One region of the Streptomyces sp. NPDC002018 genome, then DNA from elsewhere that is predicted to be linked to it. Evidence: predicted binding sites of a transcription regulator. Region 1 holds the regulator's gene; the other holds the start of a gene.
What was found. The regulator HrcA, encoded in region 1, represses chaperone genes, less so after heat shock. The targets are predictions, from matches to a motif close to TTNGCACTCNGNNNNNCNGAGTGCNAA.
Positions count from the first base shown of each region.

Region 2: groES (co-chaperone GroES) is a predicted target of HrcA. The motif match lies at 4,519-4,545, and genes of this name have one in related genera.

Region 1 is NZ_JBIASO010000003.1:452,251-467,438, reverse strand. It holds gene ACFYYH_RS07595 (tetratricopeptide repeat protein) at 1-632, opposite strand, end outside; gene ACFYYH_RS07590 (ATP-binding protein) at 649-2,028, opposite strand; gene ACFYYH_RS07585 (16S rRNA (uracil(1498)-N(3))-methyltransferase) at 2,194-2,931, opposite strand; gene ACFYYH_RS07580 (nitronate monooxygenase) at 2,928-4,043, opposite strand; gene dnaJ (molecular chaperone DnaJ) at 4,275-5,411, opposite strand; gene hrcA (heat-inducible transcriptional repressor HrcA) at 5,412-6,428, opposite strand; gene ACFYYH_RS07565 (MBL fold metallo-hydrolase) at 6,648-7,445, shown strand; gene ACFYYH_RS07560 (DUF3097 domain-containing protein) at 7,479-8,300, shown strand; gene hemW (radical SAM family heme chaperone HemW) at 8,323-9,555, opposite strand; gene ACFYYH_RS07550 (SpoIIE family protein phosphatase) at 9,732-11,852, opposite strand; gene ACFYYH_RS07545 (two-component system response regulator) at 12,175-12,759, shown strand; gene ACFYYH_RS07540 (AMP-dependent synthetase/ligase) at 12,921-14,810, opposite strand.
Region 2 is NZ_JBIASO010000006.1:167,870-183,057, reverse strand. It holds gene ACFYYH_RS12035 (potassium channel family protein) at 1-111, opposite strand, end outside; gene ACFYYH_RS12030 (hypothetical protein) at 224-892, shown strand; gene ACFYYH_RS12025 (hypothetical protein) at 964-1,329, shown strand; gene ACFYYH_RS12020 (SAM-dependent methyltransferase) at 1,466-2,734, opposite strand; gene ACFYYH_RS12015 (polysaccharide deacetylase family protein) at 2,947-3,960, shown strand; gene ACFYYH_RS12010 (hypothetical protein) at 3,977-4,351, shown strand; gene groES (co-chaperone GroES) at 4,692-5,000, shown strand; gene groL (chaperonin GroEL) at 5,102-6,727, shown strand; gene ACFYYH_RS11995 (SDR family NAD(P)-dependent oxidoreductase) at 6,955-7,728, opposite strand; gene ACFYYH_RS11990 (multicopper oxidase family protein) at 7,751-9,265, opposite strand; gene ACFYYH_RS11985 (MOSC domain-containing protein) at 9,516-10,196, opposite strand; gene ACFYYH_RS11980 (LysR family transcriptional regulator) at 10,279-11,169, shown strand; gene ACFYYH_RS11975 (WhiB family transcriptional regulator) at 11,314-11,673, opposite strand; gene ACFYYH_RS11970 (response regulator transcription factor) at 12,101-12,712, shown strand; gene ACFYYH_RS11965 (sigma-70 family RNA polymerase sigma factor) at 13,010-13,585, shown strand; gene guaB (IMP dehydrogenase) at 13,707-15,188, shown strand, end outside.

The DNA of each region.
Region 1 (15,188 bases):
TCCGCGTCGAGGGCGACGGCCGTGGCGAACCCCTCCGCCGCGGCGGTCCACGCGCCGCGCCGCCGCCACCGGTGCCCCATGCTCAGCATCGCCAGGTTGTTGTGTGCCTCGCTGCTCTGCGGATTGAGGCGCAGCGCGGTGCGGTAGGCGAGTTCGGCGGTACGGAAGTCACGCAGCCGGTGGGCGGTGACACCGACGAGGAAGTGCGCGGAGTCGTGCTCCGGGGCCAGCTCGGCGGCCCTCCGCGCGACGGCGTACGCCTCCTGGCGCCGGGACCGGTCGCCCGAACGGTCCAGGACCCAGGCGAGGGCCTGGTGGGCGCCCCAGAAGTGCGGTGCGAGCCGGATCGACTCGCGGGCCGCCGCCTCGGCCTCGTCGTACCGGCGCGCGCCGGTGAGCAGTTCCGCGCGCACGATCCAGCCGGAGAGCTGACGCGGGTCGGCGCGCAGCGCCTGGTCCACCGCGGCCAGCGCGGCGGCGCGGTCGCCGCGCGCGTGGGTGCAGCGGGCGAGCAGGACCCAGGCGCGCGCGTCGTCCGGGTGCCCGGCGAGATGGGCGGACACGGTGGCGGCGGCCTGTTCGTGCCGGCCCATCCGATGGAGCGCGTCGGCCCGCTCGATCGCCTCGCTCACCGTGTGCGGCCGGTGGTCACAGTTTCCGCTTCTTCTTCAGATGGGCGAGGAGATCGTCGTACGTGCCGCCGTCGTTGGCGAACATGGCGACATTGCGGGCCGCCGCGAACCAGGGCTCCGTGGACGGCCGTACCTCCTTGGCCGCCGCCAGCAGGTCCTTCATATTGATCATGCGGACCGTGCCCGAACGGGCGGAGTCGAGCAGCGCCCTCTCGGCCGCCGACTCGCACACATGCGCGAGATCGGCGCCGGAGAAGTCCTCGGTGACCTTGACCAGTCTGCCCAGGTCGACGGATTCGATGGGCCGGTCGCGCAGGTGGTACCGGAGGATCGCCTCCCGGGCGGGCGCGTCGGGCGGCAGGACGAGCAGGGTGCGGTCGAGCCGGCCGGGTCTGCGCAGCGCGATGTCCACGTCCCAGGGGACGTTGGTGGCGGCGAGCACGAACACGCCCTCGTTCGCGGCGTCCACCCCGTCGAGTTCGGTGAGGAGCTGGTTCACGGTGTTGCGCATCCCGCTGTGGTGCGTACGGCTCCGCTTGGCGCCCAGCGCGTCCAGCTCGTCGAGGAAGACCACACAGGGCGCCTGCCGGCGGGCGGTCTCGAACACCTCGTGCATATTGCGCTCGGAGTTGCCGATCCACATGTCCAGTACGTCGTTGACGGACACGGACAGGAAAGCCGCGCCCAGTTCCCCCGCGACGGCCCGTGCGATGAATGTCTTCCCGCAGCCGGGAGGCCCGTACAGCAGCAGCCCGCCGCGCAGGCTCTTGCCGAACAGCCTGCGCAGCTCGGGGTTGCGCAGGGGGGCCAGGAAGGCCGCTTCGAGACGGTCCTTGACCTCCCCCATCCCCCCGACGTCGGCGAGGCTCACGGATCCGGGCGCGTCGATGTCCCAGGCGGGGACGGCACCGGGGTCACCGGCGCCGTCGGCCGCGAGGGGAGCCTCGGGGGCCGGGGGCCGCCCGGACCCCTCGGAGGTGACGAAGCGCGGCGGGACCGTGCCCTCGATCTGCCGCTCGGCCGCCTGCCAGTCGAATCCGGCGTACCCGGCGGACTCGGACGGCGGCGGGACCGGGGCGCCCGTCTCCACGGGGGCGGCGGGAGGCGCGGGCGCTGCGGGCCCGGCAGGGGCCTCAGGAGCTTCGGGGGCCCCTGCCGCGCCCGGCGCCATGGGGGCCCCGGGCATCGCGGGCGCCCCCATCGCGCGCAGCATCAGCGCCCGCGCGTCGGGGTCACCCGGAGCGTGCTGAAGCGCGACGGCCGCCTCGGTGACCGCCTCCTCCGCGCGTCCCGCGCCGAGCAGCAACTCGGCGAGATGGAGCCGCAGCGGGACATCGTCGGGGGCCGCGGCCACGGCGGCGCGCAGGCTCCGGATCAGCGGAGACTCATCGGACATACCGTCAGCCTACGAAGCGCGGGTGGGCCTTTGTCCAGCGGGTGGCGAGTACGGGCCGCGAGGGTTGAGCGGCCCATATCCGTTCAGGGCCCCGGGCGTGGGGCAGGCGGCCTCGCCCCCGGCCTGCGCCTCACGACCAGCGGCCGGTGCGGCCGGCGCGGCCGCTCAGGACCAGCGGCCGGTGCGGCCGAGCAGCAGCGCCGTGGCCGCCGTCCCGGCGGTGGAGGTGCGCAGGACGGTACGGCCCAGGCGGTACGGCTTGGCCCCCGCCTCCGCGAACGCCGCCAGCTCCTCCGGCGACACGCCTCCCTCGGGCCCCACCACCAGCACGACACTGCCCTCGGCGGGCAGCGGCGCGGTGGCCAGCGGTTCGCTGCCCTCCTCGTGCAGCACGGCCGCGAAGTCCGCGTCCGCGAGGAGCGCGGCGACCTGCTTGCCGGTCAGCGGCCCGGTGACCTCGGGAAAGCGGAGCCTGCGCGACTGCTTGCCCGCCTCACGCGCCGTGGCCCGCCACTTGGCCAGCGCCTTCTCGCCCCGCTCGCCCCTCCACTGGGTGACACAGCGCGCGGCCTGCCACGGCACGACCGTGTCGACGCCGGTCTCGGTCATCGTCTCCACGGCCAGCTCCCCGCGGTCGCCCTTGGGCAGCGCCTGGACGACCGTGATCCGGGGCGAGGGCGCCGCCTCGGTCCGTACCTCCGTGACCGCGACCTCCAGCCGGTCCTTGCCCTCGACGGCGGCGACCGTCCCGTACGCGCCGGTGCCCGCGCCGTCCGTCAGCACGATCTCCTCGCCGACGCGCAGCCTCCGTACGGAGACGGCGTGCCGCCCCTCGGAACCGTCGAGCGTGACCGTGCCCACGCGCGGCACGCCCTCCCCGACGACAAAGACCGGGGCGGTCACGAGGCGTTGCCCGGACCGCTGCTCCGGCCACTGCCCGGACCGTTGCCCAGACCGACCGTCAACGAGACGCGCGTCGCTTCGAGTTCGGCCTCCAGGACCTCGACGAGCTGGCCGGCGGGCAGCTCCCGGGCCATCCGGTGGCCCTGTCCCGCCCAGAGCGCCATCCCCTGCGGGTCGCCCACCCGGGCCGCGGCCTTGCGCAGCCCTGAGGTGAGGTGGTGCACCTCGGGGTAGGCGGCCGGGGCGTACGGGCCGTGCTCGCGCATGAAGCGGTTGACCAGACCGCGGGCGGGCCGGCCGGAGAACGCCCGGGTCAGCTCCGTCCGTACGAACAGCGGATTGGTCATGGCCTGCTTGTGCAGGACGTTCGCGCCGGACTCGGGGCACACGAGGAACGCCGTACCGAGCTGCGCGGCGTCCGCGCCGGCCGCGAGCGCCGCCGCGATCTGTCCGCCGCGCATCAGCCCGCCCGCGGCGATGACCGGAAGCTGCACGGTCTCCTTGACCTGGGCGATCAGGGAGAGCAGCCCCAGACCGGCGCCGTCGACGGCCGGATTGTCGCGGTGGGTGCCCTGGTGGCCGCCGGCCTCGATGCCCTGGACACAGACGGCGTCGGCGCCCGACCACTGCGCGGTCTGCGCCTCCTCGGGGGTCGTCACCGTGACCACGGTGTACGTACCGGCGCGGGCGAGGGCGTCCAGGGTGGACCTGCCCGGACATCCGAAGGTGAACGAGACCACCGGCACCGGGTCGTCGAGCAGGATCGCGAGCTTGGCCTCGTACCCGTCGTCCCGTCCGGCCTCGGGGTCACCGAGCGGGGTCTCGTACCAGGTCGCCTCGCCGGCGAGCTGATTGCGGTAGACCTCGACGGCCGCGCGGTCGGCGCTGTGCTGCTGCGGCATGAAGAGATTGATCCCGAAGGGCTGACCGGTCAGCCCGCGCAACTGTTTGACCTCTTCGTACATGCCGTCCGCCGTCTTGTACCCGGCGGCCAGGAAACCGAGGCCGCCGGCCTCGGAGACGGCCGCGGCGAGCTGCGGGCAGGAGGCCCCGCCCGCCATGGGGGCCTGCACGATCGGATACCGGCAGAGATCGGTCAGCGCGGAGGACATGCAGGCATGGTGCCATGTCCTCCGTGACAGCTCCGCATCGGTCCCGCACCTGGCATGTGCCGGTGAAAGGCCGCGCAAAAAGGCCGGCGTCCAGAGAAAACCCTGGACGCCGGCCCCTGTCCTGCGCCTCGCGCGGCGGCCGTCCGGCCGCCCGCACCGCCTGGCGCCGGCCGCCCCAGGGCCTCGTGGCCCCGTGGCCCCGACGGCTTGACGACCCGACGACCTGACGGCCTAGCGGCCGTTGAACGCGTCCTTCAAGCGGGAGAACAGTCCCTGCTGGCCCGGCTGGAACTGGCCCGTGGGGCGCTCCTCACCGCGCAGCTTCGCCAGCTCCCGCAGCAGCCGCTCCTGCTCCGGATCCAGCTTCGCCGGGGTCATCACCTCGACATGCACGATCAGATCGCCCCGGCCGCCGCCGCGCAGATGCGTGATTCCGCGGCCGTGCAGCGGGATCGACTGGCCCGACTGGGTCCCCGGGCGTACGTCGATCTCCTCCACCCCGTCCAGCGTCTCCAGCGGGCACTTGGTGCCCAGCGCCGCCGCCGTCATCGGAATGGTGACCGTGCAGTGCAGATCGTCGCCCCGCCGCTGGAACACGGAGTGCGCCAGCTCGTGGATCTCGACGTAGAGATCACCGGCGGGACCGCCGCCGGGACCGACCTCGCCCTCGCCCGCGAGCTGGATGCGGGTGCCGTTGTCCACACCGGCCGGGATCTTGACCGTGAGCGTACGGCGGGAGCGGATGCGTCCGTCGCCCGCGCACTCGGGGCACGGCGTCGGCACGACCGTACCGAAGCCCTGGCACTGCGGGCACGGCCGCGAGGTCATGACCTGGCCCAGGAAGGAGCGGGTGACCTGCGAGACCTCGCCGCGGCCGCGGCACATGTCGCACGTCTGCGCCGAGGTGCCGGGCGCCGCGCCCTCGCCGGAACAGGTCGTGCAGACGACGGCCGTGTCGACCTGGATGTCCTTCGTCGTACCGAAGGCCGCCTCGTTGAGATCGATCTCCAGCCGGATCATCGCGTCCTGGCCGCGCCGGGTCCGCGACCGGGGGCCGCGCTGCGACGCCGTGCCGAAGAACGCGTCCATGATGTCGGAGAAGTTGCCGAAGCCACCGGCCCCGAAGCCGCCGGCGCCCCCGCCCCCGTTCGCCGAGAGGGGGTCCCCGCCGAGGTCGTAGACCTGCTTCTTCTGCGGGTCCGACAGCACCTCGTACGCGGCGTTGATCTCCTTGAAGCGCTCCTGCGTCTTGGGATCTGGATTGACATCCGGATGCAGCTCGCGCGCGAGCCGCCGGAATGCCTTCTTGATCTCGTCCTGAGATGCGTCGCGGCGTACGCCGAGTACGGCGTAATAGTCCGTGGCCACTTACGACTCCGCCAGGATCTGTCCGACGTAACGTGCCACTGCGCGTACCGCTCCCATCGTTCCGGGGTAGTCCATGCGGGTCGGTCCGACCACGCCGAGTTTGGCGACTGCCTCGTCGCCCGAACCGTAGCCGACCGCGACGACGGACGTGGAGTTGAGGCCCTCATGGGCGTTCTCGTGCCCGATACGTACGGTCATGCCGGGGTCCTTGGCCTCGCCGAGCAGCTTGAGGAGCACCACATGCTCCTCCAGCGCCTCCAGCACCGGCCGGATGGTGAGGGGGAAGTCGTGTCCGAAGCGGGTGATGTTGGCGGTGCCGCCGATCATCAGCCGCTCCTCGGTCTCCTCGACCAGGGTTTCGAGCAGGGTCGCGAGCACGATGGACACCACACCGCGGTCCTCCTGCTCGAACGAATCGGGCAGGTCCTGCACGAGCTGCGGGACATCCGCGAAGCGGCGCCCGACGATCCGGCTGTTGAGCCGCGCGCGGAGATCCGCGAGCGAGGTCTCGCCGAAGGGCGCGGGAGCGTCGACCATACGCTGTTCGACCCGTCCCGTGTCCGTGATCAGGACGAGCATCAGCCGGGCGGGCGCCAGCGCCAGCAGCTCCACGTGCCGCACCGTCGAGCGGGTCAGCGAGGGGTACTGGACGACGGCGACCTGCCGGGTGAGCTGCGCCAGCAGCCGTACCGTACGGCCCACGACATCGTCGAGGTCGACGGCGCCGTCCAGGAAGTTCTGGATGGCACGGCGCTCGGGTGAGGACAGCGGCTTGACCCCGGCCAGCTTGTCGACGAAGAGCCGGTAGCCCTTGTCGGTCGGGATGCGTCCGGCGCTGGTGTGCGGCTGGGCGATGAAGCCCTCGTCCTCCAGCACCGCCATGTCATTGCGGACGGTGGCCGGGGACACCCCGAGCTTGTGGCGCTCGGTGAGCGCCTTGGAGCCGACCGGCTCCTCGGTGCCCACATAGTCCTGGACGATGGCGCGCAGCACCTCGAGTCTGCGTTCGCTGAGCATGGCGCACACCTCCAGCTACGGTCGTCGTTCCGGGTCGTTCCGCGGTCGTTCCGGTCCTGATGCTCACTTCTTGGCACTCGCTCACGGGGAGTGCCAACACTCCCCCCGTCAGTGTACGGCCGTGGGGTACGCCCGGAGCAAGGGCGGCCGAACACCGTACCGCCCGATCGCACCGGTCGGCGGCGGCGGTGTTTCCGTAGCGTCCCGTAGCGTCCTGGTATGGACGTCTGTTGGGAAGAACACGGGTGGGAGCGGCTGGCGCCGGGGGTGGGCCGGCGACGGCTGCCGGGCTGGGACGCGACGGCCGGACTGGTCGTCGGAACGGACGCGGTCCTGCTGTACGACACGGGCTCGACGGTCCGTGAGGGCGCCGAACTCCGGGCCCAGGCACGGGCGCTGCTGGGCGGCGGGAACGTGACGCACATCGCACTCAGCCATCCGCACTTCGACCATGTGCTGGGGACGGCGGCGTTCGCCGGGGCGGAGGTCTACGGGCCGGTGGGGATGGCCCGGCTGCTGGCGGCCGCCGGCCCGGAACTGTACGAGGAGGCCCTACGCCTCGGGGCGGACGCGGAGGAGACGGCGCGGTCGGTGGAACTGCTGGTGCCGCCCCGGCACGAGGTGTCGGGGCAGCTCACGCTGGAGCTGGGCGCTGGCCGCCGGGCGGTGCTGGTGAACGCGGGCCCGGGGCACACGGCGCACGATCTGGCGGTGCTGGTGCCGGTCGCGGACGGGGCACCGGGATCGGACGGGGCACTGGGGGCGGAAGGGGCACCGGGGGCAGGAGGGACGGCGGGGGCGCGCACCGTGGTCTTCTGCGGCGATCTGGTGGAGGAGTCCGGTGAGCCGCAGGCGGGTCCCGACGCGATCCCGGCGCGCTGGCCGGCCTCCCTGGACCGGCTGCTGGCGCTGGGCGGCGAGGACGCCGTGTATGTGCCGGGGCACGGGGCCGTGGTGGACGCGGCGTTCGTACGGGCGCAGCGGGACGCGTTGGCCGAGCGGTTCGGGGGGTCGTAGCCGTACGGGCCGGTGCGGCCTATCGTCTTGCGAATGCGTAGCTACAGCCCCGATCTGACGCCGCCGTGGAAGAAGTCCGCGCCCGCGCCCGAGGTCCCCGCGGAACCGGATCCGGATCTGGTGGTCGAGGAGGTGTCGACGGGCTTCTGCGGTGCGGTGGTCCGCTGCGAGAAGACCGCGGAGGGCCCGACGGTCACCCTGGAGGACCGGTTCGGCAAGCACCGGGTGTTCCCGCTGGTTCCCGGCGGGTTCCTGCTGGACGGCCAGGTGGTCACCCTCGTACGCCCGACGGCGGCGGGACAGGCCGGGCCCACCCGTACGGCCTCCGGCTCCGTGGCCGTGCCCGGGGCCCGTGCGCGGGTGGCGCGGGCGGGCCGTATCTATGTCGAGGGCCGGCACGACGCCGAGCTGGTGGAGAAGGTGTGGGGTGACGATCTGCGGGTCGAGGGCGTGGTCGTCGAGTATCTGGGCGGCATCGACGATCTCCCCGCCGTGGTCGCCGAGTTCGGCCCCGCGCCGGACGCCCGGCTGGGGGTGCTGGTCGACCATCTCGTGCCGGGCTCGAAGGAGTCCCGTATCGCGGCGGCGGTGACCGGCCCCGACGTCCTGGTGGTGGGGCACCCGTACATCGATGTCTGGGAGGCGGTGAAGCCGTCCTCCGTGGGCATCTCCGGCTGGCCCTCGGTCCCGAGGGGCGAGGACTGGAAGACGGGCGTCTGCCGCGCGCTGGGCTGGCCCCCCAACACGGGCGCGGCGTGGCAGCACGTGCTGTCCCGGGTACGGACCTACCGGGACCTGGAGCCGGCGCTGCTGGGCCGGGTGGAGGAACTGATCGACTTCGTCACGGCCGGGTGATCAGTCCACCAGGTCCGGGGGATCAGTCCACCAGGTCCCTGACGACCGCGTCCGCGAGCAGCCGGCCCTGGAGGGTCAGGACCGCGCGGCCCTCCTCGTACGGGCCCGGTGCGAGGAGGCCGCCGGCCAGGGCGCGGCGGGCGGCGGCCAGACCGTCCGGACGCAGGAGCGACAGCTCGCAGCCGTCCGCGAGACGCAGTTCCAGCAGGACGCGTTCCACCCGGCGGTCCTCCACCGAGAGGATCTCCCGGCCCGCGCCCGGCGAGCGGCCCTGCGCCAGCGCCGCCGCGTAGGCGCCCGGGTGCTTGACGTTCCACCAGCGCACCCCGCCCATATGGCTGTGCGCCCCGGGCCCCGCGCCCCACCAGTCCGCGCCGCGCCAGTACAGCTCGTTGTGCAGACAGCGGGCGGCCTCCGAGGTGGCCCAGTTGGACACCTCGTACCAGGAGAAACCCGCCTCGGCCAGCACCGAGTCCGCGATCAGATACCGGTCCGCGTGCTCGTCGTCGTCCGTCATCGGGACCTCGCCGCGGCGGATCCGGCGCGCCAGTCCCGTGCCCTCCTCCACGATCAGCGCGTACGCCGAGACATGGTCGGGCCCCGCCCCCACCGCCGCGGCCAGGGAATCGCGCCAGTCGTCGTCGCTCTCCCCGGGCGTGCCGTAGATCAGATCGAGATTCACATGCTCGAACCCGGCCGCGCGGGCCTCCGCCACACACGCCTCGGGCCGTCCGGGGGTGTGCGTACGGTCCAGGATCTTCAGCACGTGCTGCTTGGCGCTCTGCATCCCGAAGGAGATCCGGTTGAAGCCGCCCTCCCGCAGCGCCGCCAGATACGCCGGACCGACGGAGTCCGGATTCGCCTCCGTGGTGATCTCGGCATCGTCCGCGAGCCCGAACTCGTCCCGGACCGCCCCCAGCATCCGCACCAGGTCCCCGGCCGCGAGCAGGGTCGGTGTGCCGCCGCCGACGAACACCGTGCGGACCTGCCGGGGATCGTCCCCCAGGACCTTCCTGGCCAGCCGGATCTCGTCCACGAGTGTCCCGGCGTAGTTGTCACGGGACGCCAGCACGCCCCCCGAGCCGCGCAGCTCGGTCGCCGTGTACGTGTTGAAGTCGCAGTAGCCGCAGCGGGTCGCGCAGTACGGAACGTGCAGATAGAAGCCGAGGGGCCGGTCCGCCGCGCCCGCCAGGGCGTGCGGGGGCAGCGCGCCGGTCTCGGGCATGGGGTCACCGTCGGGCAGTGCGGAAGGCATACCCCCAGTGTCCCGTACCGGACGGGTCGCCCGGACGCGCCCGGACAGGTCGCCCGCCGGTCGGGTGCGGGACACCGGCCGATCGGGTACGGGACACATGCCCGATCGGGTACGGGACACCGGGGTGGGCGTTCCCTCTCCGGTCTCCGGGATCACTCGCCCTGGAGCACCAGGGGTCACTCCGCCTGGAGCACCAGCAGCGCCAGATCGTCCCCCGGCGGTGTGTCCGCGAACTCGTGCACGGTCCGCCGTATGCGCTCCGCGACGCCCTGCGCCGACAGCCCCACGCACTCCGCCAGCGCCCGTGCGAGCCCGTCGCCGTCGTCGAACATCCGCGCCCCCGAGCGCCGCTCCGTCACGCCGTCGGTGACACAGAGCAGGGTGTCGCCGGGCTCCAGCGTGAACGTGCGGCTCTCGTACGCGACGTTCTCCACGACCCCGAGCAGAAGCTGGGGCTCCGCGGCCGGCTGTACCGTCCCGTCGGGCCGCAGGAGCAGGGGCAGCGGATGCCCGGCGCTCGCGAGCGTGCACCGTACGCCGCCTTCCGGCAGGGGCATCAGCTCCCCGTACAGCAGCGACAGGAAGCGCGGCTGACCGCTCTCGGCGGCCCCGGGGACGGCGCCCGGTCTGCCCAGGACGGGACCGGCCGCCGCTGCCGCCGCGACCATCAGGGAGGCCGATTCGGCCGCCTCCGTGGCGTCGTCGAGGAGCAGCCGGTTGAGCCGGTCCAGAACCGCGCCGACGCGGTAGCCCTCGCGGGCGAGCAGCCGCAGCCAGGGACGGGCGAGGCCGGTGACGACCGCCGCCTCGGGGCCGCTGCCCTGGACATCGCCGAGCATGAAGCACCAGCGGTCGCCCGGCGGGCACGGGAAGACGTCGTAGAAGTCGCCGCCCGCGAGGCCCTCGTCGCTCGGCTCGTACACCAGGGAACTGGCCACACCGGGGATCCGCGCGACCTGGCTGGGCAGCAGTCCGCGTTGCAGCACCCGGCTGATGGTGACCTGGCGGCTGTAGCGCCGGGCCGCGCCGATGGCGAGGGCGACGCGTCGCGCGAAGTCCTCCACGAGGGCGGTGACATCGTCGGGGACACCGGTACGGTCCGGCCGGCCGAGCATCAGGGTGCCGAGCACCCGCCCGTTCGCGACGAGCCGGCAGGCGAGCGCCGCGCCCTCCCCCGGCGCACCGTCCGTCCCGGTCTCGGCGTCGGGCCCGGCCCCGGCAGGGGCAGGGGCAAGGGCAGGGGCAGGGGCACCGGCCGTATCGGTGCCGCCCGTATCAGCCGTATCGGTACCGTCCGTCTCTCCCGTACCGCCCGCACCCGTGGCGTACCCCGCGGTCCAGCCACCCGGCCACGGCACCCGCACCGGCCCGCTCCTCGGCAGATCGGGCAGCCGCGGCGGGTCCTTCTCCAGGACCGCGCGCAGTTCCCCGGTCCTGGACTCGTCGGCGTGCCAGACCCGGGCGAGCCGGGGCGCCGTGCCCGTCTGCGCGCTCTCGGCGTCCAGCCAGACCGCGCACCAGTCCGCGAGCCTCGGAACGAGCAACTGTCCCGCGAGCGCGGCGATCAGGTCCTCGTCGAGCTGGCCCGCGAGCAGTTCGGACGCTTCGGCGAGGAAGGACAGCGCGCCCCGGCCGACCCAGTCGGGATCGTCCCGCACGGATCTTCGCGTGGAGGGCGCGAGGATCTCGGCGGCGCGCAGCCCCCGCCGCACGGCGGGTTCGGTCGTCCGGCCGGGCCCCGCCTCCCTGCCTTCGAGCGGCAGCCGGGCCCATACGGTCTTGAGCCCGGAGCGGTAGGTGATGCCCCACCGTTCGGCGAGGGAGGCGACGAGTTGCAGCCCCCGGCCGTACTCCGGGGTGCCGGTGGGCGTCTGGCCCCGCGCGTCGCTCCGTATGGCGCGTGCCGGGTGGTGGTCGGAGATTTCGAGGACCAGGGCGGCCGGCTCCTCCCCCGCCCCCGAGGAGTCCTCGGAGGCCGCCTCGTGGCGGCAGAGCAGCTCCACCGCGGTCCCGGCGTGCACCACCGCGTTGGTGACCAGTTCGCTGACGACGACCACCGCGTCGTCCGCGAGCAGCTCGGTGCTGTGCCGCCCCGGGGGACACCCCCCGTCCCCCTGGCAGAAGGTGCAGGTGGCCAGCTTCCCCTGGCTGGTCCATTCGGCCAGCGTCGCGCGCACGAAGCGGCGCGCGGCGGACGGCGCGAGCGGATTCCCGGGCAGGCTGGTGCGTGATGTCGACCGCGCGTCCTGTCGTAACGGCACCTCGGGTGCCGAACGGTGCAGCGACTCACGCGGCATCGGAATGGGCCCCACTGCGGCTCCTGATCCCGTTCTGGTGTTGTGCCACTTACGATCCCGACAGAGTGACAGACGGAGCGCGTCCATATGCACCGAGTCATCGAAGTGGGCGGATATTTGCAAGGAGTTGGTGAACATCCGCTGTACAGCGGCGCCTTGGCACACGGACGGTATGGCCGAGGACACGGGTTGACAAGCACGAGGGCACGGGTTGACAACACCGCGTCCAAACCCCGGGAACGACGTGCGAAACCGCTCCGGACGGAGCAGTCTTGCCCCCGTCGGCCGACAGCGACGGGCCGAGGGCCGACAAGGAGACCCGATGAGCAGCGCGACAGCCACCGCGGAGCACCCGAGCATCCTCCTCGTGGACGACATGGAGGACAACCTCGTCGCGCTGGAGGCGGTTCTGGGTTCCCTGGACGTGACACTCGTACGCGCCCGTTCGGGCGAGGAGGCGGTGCGGGAGCTGGTGCGGCAGCCCTTCGCGGTGATTCTGCTGGACGTCCGTATGCCTGGTATGGATGGTTTCGAGACCGCCTATCGGATCAAGCGGCTCGACCGTGCCAAGGACATCCCGATCATCTTTCTGAACGGGCCCGAGTCGGACAGCGGTTATGCCTTCCGGGGGTACGCCACGGGCGCGGCGGACTTTCTGACCAAGCCCTTCGATCCCTGGGTGTTACGGGCCAAGGTCGGGGTCTTCCTCGATCTGCACCGCAAGAACAGACAGTTGGAGCGGATGCTGGCGCAGGAGCAGCAGCATCTCGGGGAGATCGCGGGCCGGCTGTCCTCGATCGAGGAGCAGTTGCGGCGCGGCGCGCCGAACGACCTGGAGGCGCTGGGGCAGCAGCTCACGCGCATCAGCGACACCCTGGGCGAACTGCGGCGCGAGCGGGGCCGCTAGGGCCTCTCGGCCCTGTCCGGGCGTGTTTCGAAAGTCCCGCTCTCCGCCCGGACGCCGTCCCCGCCCCGGCCTGCCCGGGCGGCGGGACTCGGGGGCCGCCCCGCCCGGACGTGCCCCGCCCGGACGTGCCCCGCCCGCTCGTACGCTCGGCCAGAGAGTCGCTAGCCCTCCCGGGATCCCTCGTACATCTCCTCGATCAGAGCCTTGTACTCCCGCTCCACCACCGGCCTCTTGAGCTTGAGGCTCGGTGTCAGCTCTCCGTGCTCGATGTCCAGATCGCGCGGCAGCAGCCGGAACTTCTTGATGGTCTGCCAGCGCTGGAGCCCCGCGTTGAGCCGTTGCACATAGCCGTCGATGAGCTTCCGGACCTGCGGGGAGGCGACCACCTCGGCGTACGGCCTGCCGCCCAGGCCGTTCTCGGCCGCCCAGCCGAGGATCGTCGGTTCGTCGAGCGCGATCAGCGCCGTGCAGAAGTTGCGGTCCGCGCCGTGCACCAGGATGTTCGAGACGAACGGGCACACCGCCTTGAACCGGCCCTCGACCTCCGCCGGGGCGATGTACTTGCCCGCCGAGGTCTTGATCAGGTCCTTCTTGCGGTCGGTGATCCGCAGATAGCCGTCGGGGGACAGCTCCCCGATGTCACCGGTGTGGAACCAGCCGTCCGGCTCCAGCACCTCCGCCGTCTTCTCCGGCAGCCCGTGGTATCCGGCCATGATCCCCGGGCTGCGCAGCAGGATCTCGCCGTCGTCGGCGATCCGCACCTCCGTGCCGGGCAGCGGCTTGCCGACCGTACCGGTGCGGTACGCCTCCCCCGGGTTGACGAAACTGGCGGCGCTGGACTCGGTCAGCCCGTACCCCTCCAGGATGTGGATCCCCGCGCCGGAGAAGAAGAAGCCGATGTCGGGCGCCAGGGCGGCGGAGCCGGAGACCGCGGCCCGCAGCCGGCCGCCGAACGCCTCGCGCAGCTTCGCGTAGACGAGCGCGTCGGCGATCCTGTGCTGGGCGCCGAGGGCGAACGGCACGGACGCCGTGCCCGTACGGCGGAAGTTGTCCTGGGAGGTCCTGGCGTGCTCACGGGCGATCCCTGCCGCCCACTGGAAGATCTTGTACTTGGCGGGGCCACCACCGCGCGCCTTGGCCGCGACGCCGTTGTAGACCTTCTCGAAGATCCGCGGCACGGCCGCCATATAGGTGGGCCGGACCACCGGAAGATTCTCGATGATCTTGTCGACACGTCCGTCCACGGCGGTGACATGCCCGACCTCGATCTGCCCCGACGTCAGCACCTTGCCGAAGACATGGGCGAGCGGCAGCCACAGATACTGCACATCGTCCTTGGTGATCAGACCGGTGCCCGCGGTGGCCTTGGCCATGTACGACCAACTGTCATGGGCCAGCCGTACGCCCTTGGGGCGGCCGGTGGTGCCCGAGGTGTAGATGAGGGTGGCGAGCTGGTCGGAGGTGATCGCACCGACCCGCTCCTTGACCGCCTCCGGACGCGTGAGCAGATACTCCGTGCCGCGCGCCTCCAGATCGGCCAGGGAGAGCACCCAGCCCTCCGGATCGCCCTCGGCGGGGAGCGCGTCGGCCGTGTCGATCACGACGACATGACGCAGGTGCGGCAGCTCGTCCCGCCGCTCACGGGCCTTGGCGAGCTGGGCGGCGTCCTCCGCGATCAGAACCCGGCTCTCGGAGTCGGCGAGGATGTACGCGGACTCCTCGGCGTTGGTGGAGGGGTAGACCGTGGTGGTCGCGGCGCCCGCGCACATCACCCCGAGGTCGGCGAGGATCCACTCGACCCGGGTGGCGGAGGCGAGCGCGACGCGCTCCTCCGGCCGCACACCCAGCGCGACCAGGCCGGCCGCGATCGCGTACACCCGTTCGGCGGCCTGGCCCCAGCTCAGCGAGCGCCACTCGTCGGGACCCCGGCCGACGGTACGGGGGACCGGATAGCGGTAGGCCTCCGCGTCCGGCGTGGCCGTCACGCGCTCAATGAAGAGGGTCGCCACGGAGGGCGGCCGGTTCTCGATCAAGTTCTGTGTGTCGCTCACGACATCCTCCGGGCCCGCGCGCAGCGCTGCGTGACTGATCCGACTGACTGGCTGTGACTGTGACTTCGACTCTGACCGTGACTGGTGTGGGGTGTGGGGGTGCGGTGTGAATGGGGGGACGGACGACTGGGGTGTGACGGACGACCGGCACATGACCGGCGAGTAACTAACTGGCGAGTAACTACGAACCAGTGATCAGACTAGAGGCCACCCGGCCGGTGCGTAAGGGGCCGCGGGGGGCCGCTTCATAACGAACCCGTCCGCACGCATCCCGGCCGACGACAACGGGCCCTCACGCCACAGCGTGAGGGCCCGTCGCTCACCGCACATCCCCGCCGCCCCCGCCGGCCGTGTCCGCACGGCGCGGTCGGGCGGGCG
Region 2 (15,188 bases), on a different contig from region 1:
GACGAGCACCAGGAGCAGGGTGGCCCATACGGCGGCCTTCACATGGAGCCGTTGCCAGGGTTCACCTCTCAGCAGCCGTTTCAGCAGGTACGTGAGGGAGATCGGCGGCATGGCCCCGAAGCTACTGCCGGCCGGGCCGGGGCGCCCCGCCCGACACTCGCCCCCTGGTCCCGAACGTCACCCCGCGTCGTCGGGCCCCGCCCGTCCCGTTACCCTCGGCCGGGTGATCAGCAAGGTCAGCGTGGCCGGCCGTCTGCGGCTGCCGCCGCCCCCGCCGCCCCCGCATCTGCGCTCCTGGCCCGACCGTGAGGCGCTGCTCGCCGACCGGGCCGCCACCATGGCCGCGCTCGCCGGACGGCGGCTCGGCATCGGGCGGCTGGTGCTGCTCTGGCTGACCGGAGCCGTCGCCGCGCTCGGCTGGGCGTCCGTGGGGCTGGCGATCCAGAGCTTCGAGCAGGGCGGGCTCGGCCAGGTGACCGGGCTGGTGGCGCTCTTTCTCGCGGCGGTCCTGCTGATACCCGCCGGGGTCGCGCTCGGTTACTGGCTGGAGCGTGGCCGTACCGTACGGCAGCGGCTGGAAGCCTGGGCCGAGCTCGACCAGGACCCCCCGAGGGACCTCCGTGTCCGCGCGCACGGGCGGAGCGTGATGTGGCTGCTGCTCTCCGTGGTCCTGTGCGCGCTCGGGGTGTGGGCGACGGCCGCCGCCTGGACGGGGGCCGCGCCGGGACCCGGTTCTGTCACCGTGGGTGAGACGGTCTACGCGCTGGGTCTCGCGGTCACGGCCCTGGCGACCGGGGTCCTGGGCGCTGTCCAGTCGTATGCGCATCAGGCCTGGTCAGGGCGGTTGCTGAGTCCTGTACCCGAGCGCAGGGGCGGGGGCGCCCACCGCTGAGGCCGTTCCTCGGGTGTCCGTCCTATGCTGAAGAGAGAACGCATGCGCCATTCACGGTGAAGGGGCGGCGGATGGAATGGCTTTGGTGGATTTTCGTCTTCTTCATCGTGGGCGGATTCGGATGGATCGCCGACACCGGCCGGACCGCGCTCCGGACCCGGCACGAGCGGCGGATCGAGCTCCTGAGGCTGGAGAAGAAGGAACGGCTGGCCCTGGAGCAGGCGCACAAACCGCCGGAGCCCGTCTGTGGCTGTACGCACCATCTCGCGAAGCATGACAAGCGGGGCAAGTGCCACGAGGAGGTCGAGGTCGCGACGGAGTGGGACGAGAACAAGAAGCCCCTGCGGTACGAGCGCAGGCAGTGCAACTGCCAGCAGTACGTCGGCCCGCAGCCGCTGTCGCAGATCTACGCGGACGAGCTGACCGACCTCCAGTAGCCGCGGACCTCCAGTAGCCACGGACCTCGCCACGGACCTCGCCACGGACGTCGCATGGACCTCCGGTGGGCAGGCGGGTCACGCCCCCGCCCCCTCCGGGCGGTGGCCGCCGTTCTCGCGGGCCCTTTCGGGGGCCCTACTTTTTCGCCGGGTGGCCGAGCAGCATGGTCGGGGCGCCCGCGACGCGGGTGAGGAAGACCGTGGAGGCGTGCGGCCCCTTGAGCTTCAGCCGGCGGCGGAGTTCCTCCGGTTCCACGGCGGAGCCGCGCTTCTTCACCGTCAGGACACCGACCTCGCGTTCGCGCAGCAGGGCCTTGAGTTTCTTGAGGCCGAAGGGGAGTTCGTCGGTGATCTCGTAGGCGGTGGCGTACGGGGTGGAGCGCAGTTCGTCGGCCGTGATGTACGCGATCGTCTCGTCGAGCAGTCCGCCGTCCAGCTCTTCGGCCACCTCGGCCACCAGATGCGCGCGGATGACGGCCCCGTCCGGCTCGTACAGGAAGCGGCCCGTCCCGCGGACGGCCGGGTCCGGCAGGCCACGGCCGGTGAGCGTGCGGACCGAAGGAGCGCCGTCGGTGCCAGGAGCGCCGACGGCACCGGCGGCGGGCGGCGTGGCGGTACCGGCGGTGAGCAGCGTGGCGCGGCGGCTGCCCGGGGTGACGGAGCCGGGCGTTCCGCCGTGCCAGAGCACGGCCTCCTTGACATCGCCGCCGTCCGAGATCCACTCGGCCTCGAAGTCGTCGGGGATCAGCTCGTGCGGAATACCGGGCGCGATCTTGACCGCGCCCGCGCCGGCCCGGCGCACCGCGTCGACCGCCCAGGACAGGGGTGGCGAGTAGGCCTCCGGATCGAAGATCCTGCCCCGGCCGCCACGCCGGGCCGGGTCGATGAACAGGGTGCGGGACCCCGTCAGGTCGTACTCCAGGACGTCCGCCCGCGTCACCGTCGCGGCCGGTGCCGCCGGTGCCAGATTCCGTAGGTTCTCGGCCGCGATCTCGCAGGTCAGCGGGTCGAGATCGACGGCGGTCACGGCGAAGCCCGCACGGGCCAGCTCGATCGCGTCGCCGCCGATGCCGCAGCACAGATCGGTGATCCGGAGCTCCGGCGCCAGGGCGCGCAACCGGTCGGCCCGGTACGCGGCGACGCTGCCGCGCGTGGCCTGTTCGATCCCGTTCGGCGTGAAGTACATCCGGGACGCGTCCCGTGCGCCGAACTTCGCCGCTCCGCGCTGGCGCAGCCGCGCCTGGGTCAGCGCCGCCGAGACCAGTTCCGCCGGGTGCTCACGGCGCAGCCGGGTGGCGAGAGCCAGTTCGCCGGCCGGGTCGTGGTCGCGCAGGTCGGCGAGGAGCGCCTGGCCCTCGGCGGAGAGCAGCGGGGCGAGGAGGGGAGGGAGAGGCGAGGGAGACATGGCGGACGGGGCGGTCGTGGGAGGCAGGGGAGACGACGAGGGAGACGAGGGGGACGAGGGGGACGTGCGCGACGAGGAGGGCGAGCGGGGGGAGACGGGGGAAGGGGCGCGGTCGGTCACCCGGTCCATTGTGGGCCAGCCGGGGGACGGTGCGCGCCGGGGCGGCGGTGTCGGCCGGACGCGGACGTGGCGCGCTGACAGGATACGACACCATGCAACTAGTACGACAAAAAGAAGAAATGACCGCAAAGGTGACGGAGACGGCGAAGGGGGTCGGGAGCGGCATGGGTGGGGGCGGTAAGGGGGGCAGCCACGGCAGACGAGGGCGTGCGGTGCTGGCCGCCCTGCTCGTCGCGGCGATCGGTTCGGGATGCGCCGTCGGATCCGGTGAGGTGCCCAAGCCCACCGCCGGGCACCCGGGCCAGCCGGGCGGACCGGGCCATCCGGACGCGAAGAAGGAGGCCCCGGCCGGGATGATCACCGGCTATGCCGAGAACCTCCGCCGCAACCAGGCGGCCCGTGCGATCGCGGCCAAGAAGTGGGGGCTCGGCGCCACCCCGCTGCCCGCGCCCAGACCGCCCGCGGTCAAGCCGGCCATCACCACCCGCGAGGGCTTCGAGGTCGAGAGCAGCGAGGATCTGCCGCCGGTCTTCACCACCGTCCCGACCAAGGACAAGGTCGTCTTCCTGACCATCGACGACGGCGTGGAGAAGGATCCCGAGCTGCTGCGGATGATGAGCGAGCTGAAGATCCCGTACACCGCCTTCCTCAGCGACTACGTGATCAACAGCAACTACGACTACTTCAAGAAGATGCAGGACAACGGGGTGACGCTGAACAACCACACCCTCAACCACCCCTATCTGCCCGGTCTGACCTACGACGAGCAGAAGCGGGAGATCTGCGGCCAGCAGGACAAGCTCCAGAAGCGGTACGGCCACCGGCCCGCGCTCTTCCGGCCGCCGTTCGGCAACTACAACCGGGACACCCTGGTCGCCGCCAAGGAGTGCGGTGTGAAGGCCGCACCCCTGTGGGCGTCGGAGGCATTTCCCGACCACATGGAGTGGCGGGAGTGGGACCGCGACATGCACCCCGGGGACATTATCCTCACCCACTTCCGCGGGCCCGACGAGTGGTCGGGCTCCATGCCCGACATGATCCGGCATGTGATGAAGGTGATCACGGACAAGGGGTACGCCGTGGGCAAGCTGGAGGACTACGTATGACACCGGCGGAGTACCTGTGAGGCTCGGGGAGGACGCGTGCGGCCCCGTCGCCCCGGTGGGCGCGGCACGGGCGCGGAGAGCCGCCGGGGGCCGCGGGAGAGCCGAGTACCGGCTGCTGGCCGGTGCGCTGGCGGCCGGCGCGCTCATCACCGCCGGCTGCGCGCAGTCGTCCGATCCGGTGGACCCGATCGAACGGCTCGGCCGCAAGGCGGCGCAGAAGGTCGGTCCGCACGCCCCGCCCCCGGTCTCGCGGCCCGAGCACCGGCCGGGCGCCGTACGGCTCGCCCCGCAGCCCCGGGAGATGTGCCCCGGGGAGGAACCGCGGGAGGGGCGGCCGGTCATGGACACGGGCCCCGGCGGCCCCGGCGGGAACGCGGGGGCCCGGCTGTGAGCGCCGGTGTCGCCCCGGGATGAGACCGGGGCGAGCCATGGCCGCCGGAGCCGGGCCGTTCGCGTCGGCGCGGGCGCGGGCGTGTGCGCCGCTCGTACGGGTGTGCGGAATCAGGGGCCTCACACGGGCGTTTCCGTACCGGTACGGAAACGCCACGCGCAGCCGTATTGGCACTCCGCTTGACCGAGTGCTAATCGCGGTCATAGTCTCGGGTCTGGCACTCCCCACTGGAGAGTGCCAAAGCGCGACTGGCAGATCCGGCACCCGCGACGACGGATCGACCTGGTCGCCACCCTCAGACAGTTAACCCCGTGAGATCTCCGAAGGGGGAGGTCGGATCGTGACGACCGCCAGCACCAAGGTTGCCATCAAGCCGCTCGAGGACCGCATTGTGGTCCAGCCGCTCGACGCCGAGCAGACCACGGCCTCTGGCCTGGTTATCCCGGACACCGCCAAGGAGAAGCCCCAGGAGGGCGTCGTCCTTGCTGTCGGTCCGGGCCGTTTCGAGAACGGCGAGCGGCTTCCGCTCGACGTTTCCGTCGGCGATGTCGTTCTGTACAGCAAGTACGGCGGCACCGAGGTGAAGTACAGCGGCGAGGAGTACCTCGTCCTCTCGGCTCGCGACGTGCTCGCGATCATCGAGAAGTAATCACCCACGTACGAGTTTGCTTGTGAACCGCGCCCCTGGCCGCCCTTCGATTGCCGGGCGGACAGGGGCGCGGTTCGTGTGAGAGGACAGAGAAAGCTCCCATGGCGAAGATCCTGAAGTTCGACGAGGACGCCCGTCGCGCCCTCGAGCGCGGCGTCAACAAGCTTGCCGACACGGTGAAGGTGACGATCGGCCCCAAGGGCCGCAACGTCGTCATCGACAAGAAGTTCGGCGCCCCGACCATCACCAACGACGGTGTCACGATCGCCCGCGAGGTGGAGATCGACGACCCGTTCGAGAACCTGGGCGCGCAGCTCGTGAAGGAGGTGGCGACCAAGACCAACGACATCGCGGGTGACGGCACCACCACCGCCACGGTGCTGGCCCAGGCGCTGGTCCGCGAGGGCCTGCGCAATGTCGCCGCCGGCGCTTCCCCGGCCGCCCTGAAGAAGGGCATCGACGCCGCCGTCAAGGCCGTCTCCGAGGAACTGCTCGCGACCGCCCGTCCGATCGACGACAAGTCCGACATCGCCGCCGTGGCCGCGCTCTCCGCGCAGGACCAGCAGGTCGGCGAGCTGATCGCCGAGGCGATGGACAAGGTCGGCAAGGACGGTGTCATCACCGTCGAGGAGTCCAACACTTTCGGTCTGGAGCTGGACTTCACCGAGGGCATGGCCTTCGACAAGGGTTACCTGTCCCCGTACATGGTGACCGACCAGGAGCGTATGGAGGCCGTCCTCGACGACCCGTACATCCTGGTCCACCAGGGCAAGATCTCCTCCATCCAGGACCTGCTGCCGCTGCTGGAGAAGGTCATCCAGTCGGGTGGCTCCAAGCCGCTGCTGATCATCGCCGAGGACGTCGAGGGCGAGGCGCTCTCCACCCTGGTCGTCAACAAGATCCGCGGCACCTTCAACGCGGTCGCGGTGAAGGCCCCCGGCTTCGGTGACCGCCGCAAGGCCATGCTCGGCGACATCGCCACCCTCACGGGTGCGACCGTCATCGCCGAGGAGGTCGGCCTCAAGCTCGACCAGGCCGGTCTGGACGTGCTGGGCTCCGCCCGCCGCGTCACCATCTCCAAGGACGACACGACCATCGTCGACGGCGGCGGCAACTCCGCGGACGTCGTCGGCCGCATCAACCAGATCAAGGCCGAGATCGAGGGCACGGACTCCGACTGGGACCGCGAGAAGCTCCAGGAGCGCCTCGCGAAGCTGGCCGGCGGCGTGTGCGTGATCAAGGTCGGCGCCGCCACCGAGGTGGAGCTGAAGGAGAAGAAGCACCGTCTGGAGGACGCCATCTCCGCGACCCGCGCCGCGGTCGAGGAGGGCATCGTCTCCGGTGGTGGCTCCGCCCTGGTGCACGCCGCCAAGGTGCTGGAGGGCAACCTCGGCAAGGAGGGCGACGAGGCCACCGGTGTCGCGGTCGTCCGCCGCGCCGTCGTCGAGCCGCTGCGCTGGATCGCCGAGAACGCCGGTCTTGAGGGCTACGTCATCACCTCGAAGGTGGCGGAGCAGGACAAGGGCCACGGCTTCAACGCAGCGACCGGCGAGTACGTCGACCTGGTGAAGGCCGGTGTCATCGACCCGGTGAAGGTCACGCGCTCCGCGCTGGAGAACGCCGCGTCCATCGCGTCGCTGCTGCTCACGACCGAGACCCTGGTCGTCGAGAAGCCGGCCGAGGAAGAGGCCGAGGCGGGCCACGGCGGCCACGGCCACAGCCACTGACCGCCGGCACGTCCGCGCGTACGGTCTGAACGCACCGAGGCCCGGCGCCCCCTCCACGGGGGCGGCCGGGCCTCGGCGCGTTCCACCACCATGACCCGCCCGCCCGGCACGGGCCCGCACGCGTCCGCAGGTGCCGCACCGGGGGCGGGGGTCTTCCGTTCGGATCAGGCCGCGCGGCCCGGGGGTCTTCCGTGCTCCCCGACCCAGCCGGATCCGAACGAAAGACCCTAGCGCGGGCCGTACTTGCGGCCCGTCTTCGCGGTGATTCCGCCCAGCAGGCCGCGCGGTGCCAGCTTGGCCGCGCCCATCAGCGCCTTGTACCGGGGGTCGGGCACGGACACCGTCCTTCCCCGGGACAGATCCGCCAGCGCCGCCGTCACCACCTTGTCCGCGTCGAGCCACATCCAGCCCGGGATGTTGTCCGTGCCCATCCCGGCCCGTTCGTGGAACTCGGTCCGTACGAAGCCGGGGCACAGCGCCATCAGCCGCACCCCCGTCCCCGCCAGATCCCGGGACACGCCCTGGGTGAACTGCACGACCCAGGCCTTCGAGGCGCCGTACGTACCGCGCGGCAGGAACGCCGCCACCGACGCCACATTGACGACTCCGCCCCGGCCGCGCTCCCTCATCCCCGCGACCCCCGCCGAGGTCAGCCGGAGCACGGCCTCGCAGTGCACCTTCAGCATCGTCAGCTCATCGGCCATGGAGACATCGAGAAAACGGCCCCTGTTGCCGAAGCCCGCGTTGTTGACGAGGAGATCGACCGGCTGTCTGCGGTCCGAGAGCCGCCTCTCCACCGACTCGATCCCGCTGTCGGTGGAGAGGTCGGCCGTCAGCACCTCGGCCTCGATGCCATGCCGGTCGTGCAGCTCGGTGGCCTGTTCCCGCAAGCGCGTGGTGTCGCGCGCCACCAGTACGAGATTGTGCCCGTCCGCCGCCAGCCGGCGCGCGAAGGCGGCACCGATCCCGGCCGTCGCGCCCGTAATCAAAGCAGTCGTCATACGCGGCACGTTAGTGCCTGAGTCAGTGCCCCTGATGTGCGTGGACAGCAGATGGACGGCCCGCCCGCCGCCCCTTCCCGACCACCACGAACTGGCCCATCATCCCCTGGTCCTCGTGGGCGAGCAGATGACAGTGGTACATGTACGGGGAGTTGGGGTCGGCCGGCCCGTCGAAGCGCATCGCCAGCACGACGGTCGTACGGTCGGGGACGAAGACGGTGTCCTTGGCGCCGCGCAGCGCCGGTCGCGGCGCACGGCCGTTGACCGACAGGATCCTGGACTGCACGCCGTGGACATGGAAGTTGTGCGGTATCCCGTTGGTGTTCCGTACGGTCCAGACCTCCGTCGTACCGCGCGCGACCGTGGCGTCGACCCGGCCCATGCTCATCCTCCGGCCGTTGATCCCGGAGACCTTGAGGTCGAAGAAGCGTGTGCGCGCGGCCTGCGAGCCGTCGGGTATCTCCGGTTTTCCCAGGGTGACCGGCAGGGCGGAGGAGTGACGCAGCCGCTCGCGGGCACGCAGTTCCAGGATGTCGAAGCTGTCGTCGCCCCCGTTGAAACGCTGGTTGTAGAAGTCCTGGCCGATGGAGAGCGGATAGCTGCGCAGTACGGTCCGCTCCCCGGGCCGCACCCGCACCACGATCTCGGCGCGCTCGCCCGGTGAGAGCTGGATCCGGTCCATGGACGCGGCCTTCTCCAGCAGTCCGCCGTCCGTGGCGATCAGCGAGAAGGCGCGGTTGTCGTCGAAGCCGAAGTCGTAGGTGCGGGCCGTCGAGGCGTTGAGCAGCCTCAGCCGTACGAGGTCGTCGCCGACCACGCGGTACGGGTCGAGCGTGCCGTTCACCATCGTCCGGTCACCGAGGAAGCCGGTGGTCTGCAACAGCCCGTGCCCGTGGTCGAACCGCGCTCCGTCGAACTTCACGTCCTGGACGATCAGCGGCAGATCGTTCACCCCGTAGGTGTCGGGCAGTCCGAGTCCGAGGGACTTCGCGTCGTCCAGGATGAACATCCCGGCGAGCCCGCGCTGCACATGGTCCTCGGTCTCGCCGTGCGGATGCGGGTGGTACCAGAGGGTCGCGGCCGGCTGGTCGACCTTCCACTGCGGCGACCAGGTCGCTCCGGGAGCGACCATCTGGTGCGGGCCGCCGTCCATCCGCGCGGGCAGACGCATCCCGTGCCAGTGCACGGTCGACGCCTCGCCGAGTGCGTTGCGCACCCGTACCCGCACCTTCTCACCGCGCGCGGCGCGCAGTGTGGGCCCCAGATAACTGCCGTTGAAGCCCCAGGTCGGAGTCCTTCTCCCGGCCGTGAACTCCGTCTCGCCGGCCTGCATCCTCAGGTCGAAGACCCGGGTGCCGTCGGGACCGACCGTCGACCGGGCGAGCGGCGGAACGGCCAGTTCGTTGCGGAAGCCGCCCCGGCCGGCCGTGGACACCTTGGCGCCGGAGTACACCCAGAGGAAACCGCCGCCGGCCGCCAGGGTGAGAACGATCCCGGCCGACAGGAGAATGATGAGAACGCGCTTGAAGCCAGACATGCTCAGAGCGTCCCGGCGGGGCCCGTCCCCCTTCATCGGGGGCGCCCCCGAGGCGCCCCCGAGACCCCACCCGTCCCTCTCAGGGGCATCCCCTACACAGGAAGTATTCCGTCCGAGGAGCCCCAGGTCAGGGCCGTTTCACCGGGCCTCATGTGCCGCTCGCCCATGTGCCGCCGACCTATGGTGCCGCACCCCCTGTGCCGCCGACCTATGTGCCGCACCCCCTGTGCCGCCGGCCCGTGTGACGCCGCTATGCCGTGGTGCCCGCTCCGTACCGGGCGACGTACTCCCGTGCCGTCCTCAGCTTCTCGGCGTGCAGCGCCTCCCCGGCCACGAGGATGCGCGGCAGCAGTTCACGCTCGGTGGTGACGGCACGGAAGGCCATGGACACCGTGACCTCGTGCGCGGGCCGGTGGATTATCTCGATCGCGTCGCCCGCGCGGATCTCGCCGGGGGTGATGACCCGGAGATACGCCCCCGTCACGGCCTGCCGCGTGAAGCGCTTGAGCCAGCCCGTCTCGCCCAGCCAGCCCTGGAACGTACGGCACGGAATCCGGCCGCTCGTCGTCTCCAGCACCACCTCGGAACCGATCCGCCAGCGCTCACCGATCTTCGCGCCGGTGATGTCGAGCCCGAGCGTGGTGAGGTTCTCACCGAACGCGCCGTTGGCCAGCGGCCTGCCCAACTCCCTTTCCCAGTAGTCCAGATCCTCCCGCGCGAACGCGTACACCGCCTGGTCGCTGCCACCGTGGTGGCGCAGATCGCAGACGGTGTCCCCGGCGAGACCGCTGCCGCCCCGGCCCTTCGGCCCGGGATCGGTCACCCGTACGGGACCGTCGGCCGGCCGCTTGTCGATTCCGGTGGCGCCGCCAGGGGCGTCGGTGTACCCCACGGCCTTCGGCCGCCCCACATTCACGGTCAGAAGCTTCATGGCCGTCACGTTATCCGGCCCTCATTCAAAGCAACCAGCCGTTATATGGCGGTGGCCCAAAGACTCTCTTATGGTGTGGCGTGTGATCGAGGCCCGTCATCTCCGTGTTCTGCGCACCGTGGCCGCCACCGGCTCCTTCTCGGCGGCGGCGCGCGAACTGGGCTGCACCCAGCCCGCCGTCAGCCAGCAGATGAAGGCGCTCGAATCGTCCGCGGGCACCCCGTTGATCGTCAGGACCGGCCGGGAGACGCGGCTGACGGAGGCGGGCGAGGTCCTCGTGCGCCATGCGACGGGCATCCTCGCCGGACTCACCGCCGCCGAGGAGGAGATGGCGGCCATCGCGGGACTGCGGGCGGGCCGGGTCAGGCTCGTCTCGTTCCCCAGCGGCAGCTCCACCCTGGTGCCCGCCGCGCTCGCCGCCCTGCGCGCGGCCCATCCCGGCACCCGGGTCTCGCTCGTCGAGGCCGAGCCGCCGGCCTCCGCGGCGATGCTGCGGGACGGCGACTGCGATGTGGCGCTGGCGTTCCGGTACGGCGGCTCCGCCACGGAGTGGGACGACCTGGTGGTGCGCCCCCTGCTGGTGGACCGGCTCGTCGGGGTCGTCCCCGAGGGCCACCGGCTCGCGGACGCGGGGACGGTCGCGGTCGGCGCGCTGGCGGACGAGTCATGGATCGCGGGCTGTCCGCGCTGTCGTGAACAACTCGTCGGCGCCTGCGAGGAGTCGGGGTTCACGCCCCGGATCGACTTCGCGACGGACGACTATCCGGCCGTGATCGGCCTGGTCGCGGCGGGGCTGGGGGTGGCGATGCTGCCGGAGCTGGCGCTGGAGGCCGTACGCCCCAAGGGGGTCCGTACGCTCACGGTCGAGCCGTCGGTCCACCGGGAGATCGTCGCGCTCACGCTGCCGGATCTGGCGCGGGTGCCGGCCGTGGCGGCGACTCTGGATCAACTGGTCCTGGCCGCCGCGCGCTGAATCCTTCGCGGGCGGGAGGCGGGGAGCGGGGGTGGCGGGAGCGGGAGTGGCGGGAGTTGCGGGAGTAAGAAGTTCAGGAGGTGCGGAAGGCGCGGGAGGTGCAGGAGGTGCAGGAACGTTTCTGCGTCGGCTGTGCGCGTGGGGTCAGTCGTTGTCGTGGCCGTCGTGCCCGTGGGTGCCGCCCGGCCCCGGTGCGGAGGCCGAGGTCGACGCTGTGATCAGCCGGGTACGCGCGCGCCCCATCAGTTCCTCACGCTCGTCCTCGGTCAGTCCGCCCCACACGCCGTACGGCTCCCGTACCGCGAGCGCGTGCGCCGCGCACTCCGCGCGGACCGGGCATCGCATGCACACCTCTTTCGCCGAGTTCTCGCGCGCGCTCCGTGCCGCGCCTCTCTCCCCCTCCGGATGGAAGAAGAGTGAACTGTCTACACCACGACAAGCCGCCAGGAGCTGCCAGTCCCACAGATCCGCGTTCGGTCCGGGAAGGCGGGAGAAATCTGCCATTGCTCATGTCCCCTTGGAAACCGTGCTGAGGCGGGTGCGGGCCGCGTGGACGCCGGGTTCGAGCCCGACGCGCAACTCGCACCGGTGCTCACGACCGTACATCTACTATCCAAGTAGATGTAAATATGACTCATTGCGAATCTAGCCACAGACACCAGCAAAAGTGAAGAAAAGCCGCTAAATGGGGCATAGCTCTGTGTGAACCGCCCGCCCACCTGCGACGCTCTGCTCTGTGTCCGACCCCTCACAGGGAGTGCTGAACTCCGCCGTCCGACCCGTAACTCTTTCGAGTGACCGTCGTTGAGTGTGTGAGGCGGTTGAGAGAACGAGCGCTCGGGCACATGTCCGAGCGCGTCAATCGCACAGGTGACGATATGTACCCAGCCTGGAGGCTCAAGGTGACGCGCATCAGCTGCGGAGGACGGTCATGACATCCGTCCTCGTCTGTGACGACTCCCCGCTTGCCCGAGAGGCGCTCCGCCGCGCGGTCGCGACCGTGCCCGGCGTCGAGCGCGTGACGACGGCCGCCAACGGCGAGGAAGTCCTCCGCCGCTGGGGCGCCGATCGGTCCGACCTGATCCTGATGGACGTCCGCATGCCCGGCCTGGGCGGTGTCGAGACGGTCCGCCGACTGCTCTCGGCCGACCCCGGGGCCCGGATCATCATGCTCACGGTCGCGGAGGACCTGGACGGGGTCGCGCTCGCGGTCGCCGCCGGTGCCCGCGGCTATCTCCACAAGGACGCCTCGCGCGCCGAGCTGCGTGCGACCGTCACCCAGGCGCTCGCCGACCCGACCTGGCGGCTCGCGCCGCGCCGGCTCCGCTCGGCCGAGATGGGGGCCGCGCCCACGCTCACCGCGCGGGAGATCCAGGTGCTCGAAGGCATGAGCCACGGCCGCTCGAACGCGGAGATCGGCCGTGAGCTGTTCCTCTCCGAGGACACGGTCAAGACCCACGCCAGGCGGCTCTTCAAGAAGCTCGGTGCCTCGGACCGCGCGCACGCCGTGGCGCTCGGCTTCCGCTGGGGCCTGGTCCGCTGAGGCGACAGGTCCTCACCACCCGTCCGCTGCCGGGTCCTGTTCAGCCGGACAGGACCTGGGCGGGGCGGGGCGCGGGGGGCCGCAGGATCTGGGCGGGACCGGACGACGTACGCCCGCGGGCATCCGTTTCCCGCGCGATGCCGCATCCTTGAGGGTGTGGAGTTCCTCGGGGACGAGTCGGACGAGCGCGAGGGGAGGGCGCAGGGGATGAGTTCTGCCGCACCCGCTCATAACGCTTCGGTGCACAACTACGGACGCGGTGCCACCGATCAGCAGCCGCCAAGGCACCATGGTCCGATGCGCGATGACGAGACCACGGTGATCGGTGCGCTCGTTCACCGTGCCGTCGACGGCGACGCACAGGCCACGCACGATCTCCTGGCCCGCGTGCACCCGCTCGCGCTGCGCTACTGCCGTACGCGCCTGAGCAGGCTGCCGGGCGACGCGCGGCACTTCGTGGAGGACCTCGCGCAGGAGGTCTGTGTCGCGGTTCTCATGGCCCTGCCGCGGTACCGCGACACCGGCAGGCCCTTCGAGGCGTTCGTCTTCGCCATCGCCGGGCACAAGGTCGCCGATCTCCAGCGGGCCGCCATGCGCCATCCGGGATCCACGGCCGTACCGTCCGACGAGATGCCCGAGCGGCCGGACGATTCGCTCGGCCCGGAGGAGCGGGCCCTGCTCAGCAGCGATGCCGAGTGGGCCAAGAAACTGCTCGCCAATCTGCCGGAGAACCAGCGCGAACTGCTGGTGCTCCGGGTCGCGGTCGGGCTGACCGCGGAGGAGACGGGCCAGATGCTGGGGATGTCCCCGGGCGCGGTCCGGGTCGCCCAGCACCGCGCGCTGAGCAGGCTGCGGGCGCTGGCGGAGCAGTGACACCGCCCACGGCCGAGGGCCCGGGGGTGACCCGATCGGTATACCGGGTGTGGAATGTGAGGCGTGCGGAGCCCGTTAGCATGGACATCCGCACCGATCAAGGCCATTTGGGGAAGGTGTCATGACTGCAAACGTCGACGGAGTGCCCGAGAAATTCGCGACGCTCGGGCTGACATACGACGACGTGCTGCTGTTGCCGGGCGCGTCCGACATGTCGCCCGACGCCATCGACACCTCCTCGTACCTCTCCAAGAACGTACGGGTGAACATCCCGCTGCTCTCCGCGGCGATGGACAAGGTCACCGAGGCCCGGATGGCGATCGCCATGGCGCGGCAGGGGGGCGCGGGTGTGCTGCACCGCAACCTCTCCATCGCCGACCAGGCCAACCAGGTCGACCTGGTGAAGCGTTCGGAGTCCGGCATGGTCACCGACCCGATCACGGTCCACCCGGACGCGACGCTCGCCGAGGCCGACCAGCTCTGTGCCAAGTTCCGGATCAGCGGTGTCCCGGTCACCGACCGCGGCGGCAAGCTGCTGGGCATCGTCACCAACCGTGACATGGCCTTCGAGGCGGACCGCTCGCGCCAGGTGCGCGAGGTCATGACCCCGATGCCGCTCGTCACCGGCAAGGTCGGCATCTCCGGTGTGGACGCCATGGAGCTGCTGCGCCGCCACAAGATCGAGAAGCTGCCGCTGGTCGACGACTCCGGTGTCCTCAAGGGCCTGATCACGGTCAAGGACTTCGTCAAGGCCGAGAAGTACCCGAACGCGGCCAAGGACAAGGACGGCCGGCTGCTCGTCGGCGCGGCCGTCGGGGTCGCGGGCGACGCGTACGAGCGCGCCCAGGCGCTGGTCGAGGCCGGTGTCGACTTCATCGTCGTCGACACCGCGCACGGCCACTCCCGGCTCGTCGGGGACATGGTCGCCAAGATCAAGTCCAACTCCGCGGTGGATGTCATCGGCGGCAACATCGCCACCCGTGAGGGCGCGCTGGCGCTGATCGACTCCGGTGCGGACGGCATCAAGGTCGGTGTCGGACCGGGCTCCATCTGTACGACGCGGGTGGTCGCCGGTATCGGCGTGCCGCAGGTCACCGCGATCTACGAGGCCTCGCTCGCCGCGAAGGAGGCCGGGGTCCCGGTCATCGGCGACGGCGGTCTCCAGTACAGCGGCGACATCGCCAAGGCCCTGGTCGCGGGCGCGGACACGGTGATGCTGGGCTCGCTGCTCGCCGGGTGCGAGGAGTCGCCGGGCGAGCTGCTCTTCATCAACGGCAAGCAGTTCAAGTCGTACCGCGGCATGGGGTCGCTGGGCGCGATGCAGTCCCGCGGCGACCAGCGTTCGTTCTCCAAGGACCGTTATTTCCAGGAGGGCGTGGCCTCCGACGAGAAGCTGGTGCCCGAGGGCATCGAGGGCCAGGTGCCCTACCGCGGCCCGCTCTCCGCGGTCGTCCACCAGCTCACCGGCGGACTGCGCCAGTCGATGTTCTATGTCGGCGGGCGCACGGTGCCCGAGCTCCAGGAGCGCGGCCGGTTCGTACGGATCACCTCGGCGGGGCTCAAGGAGAGCCACCCGCACGACATCCAGATGACGGTCGAGGCG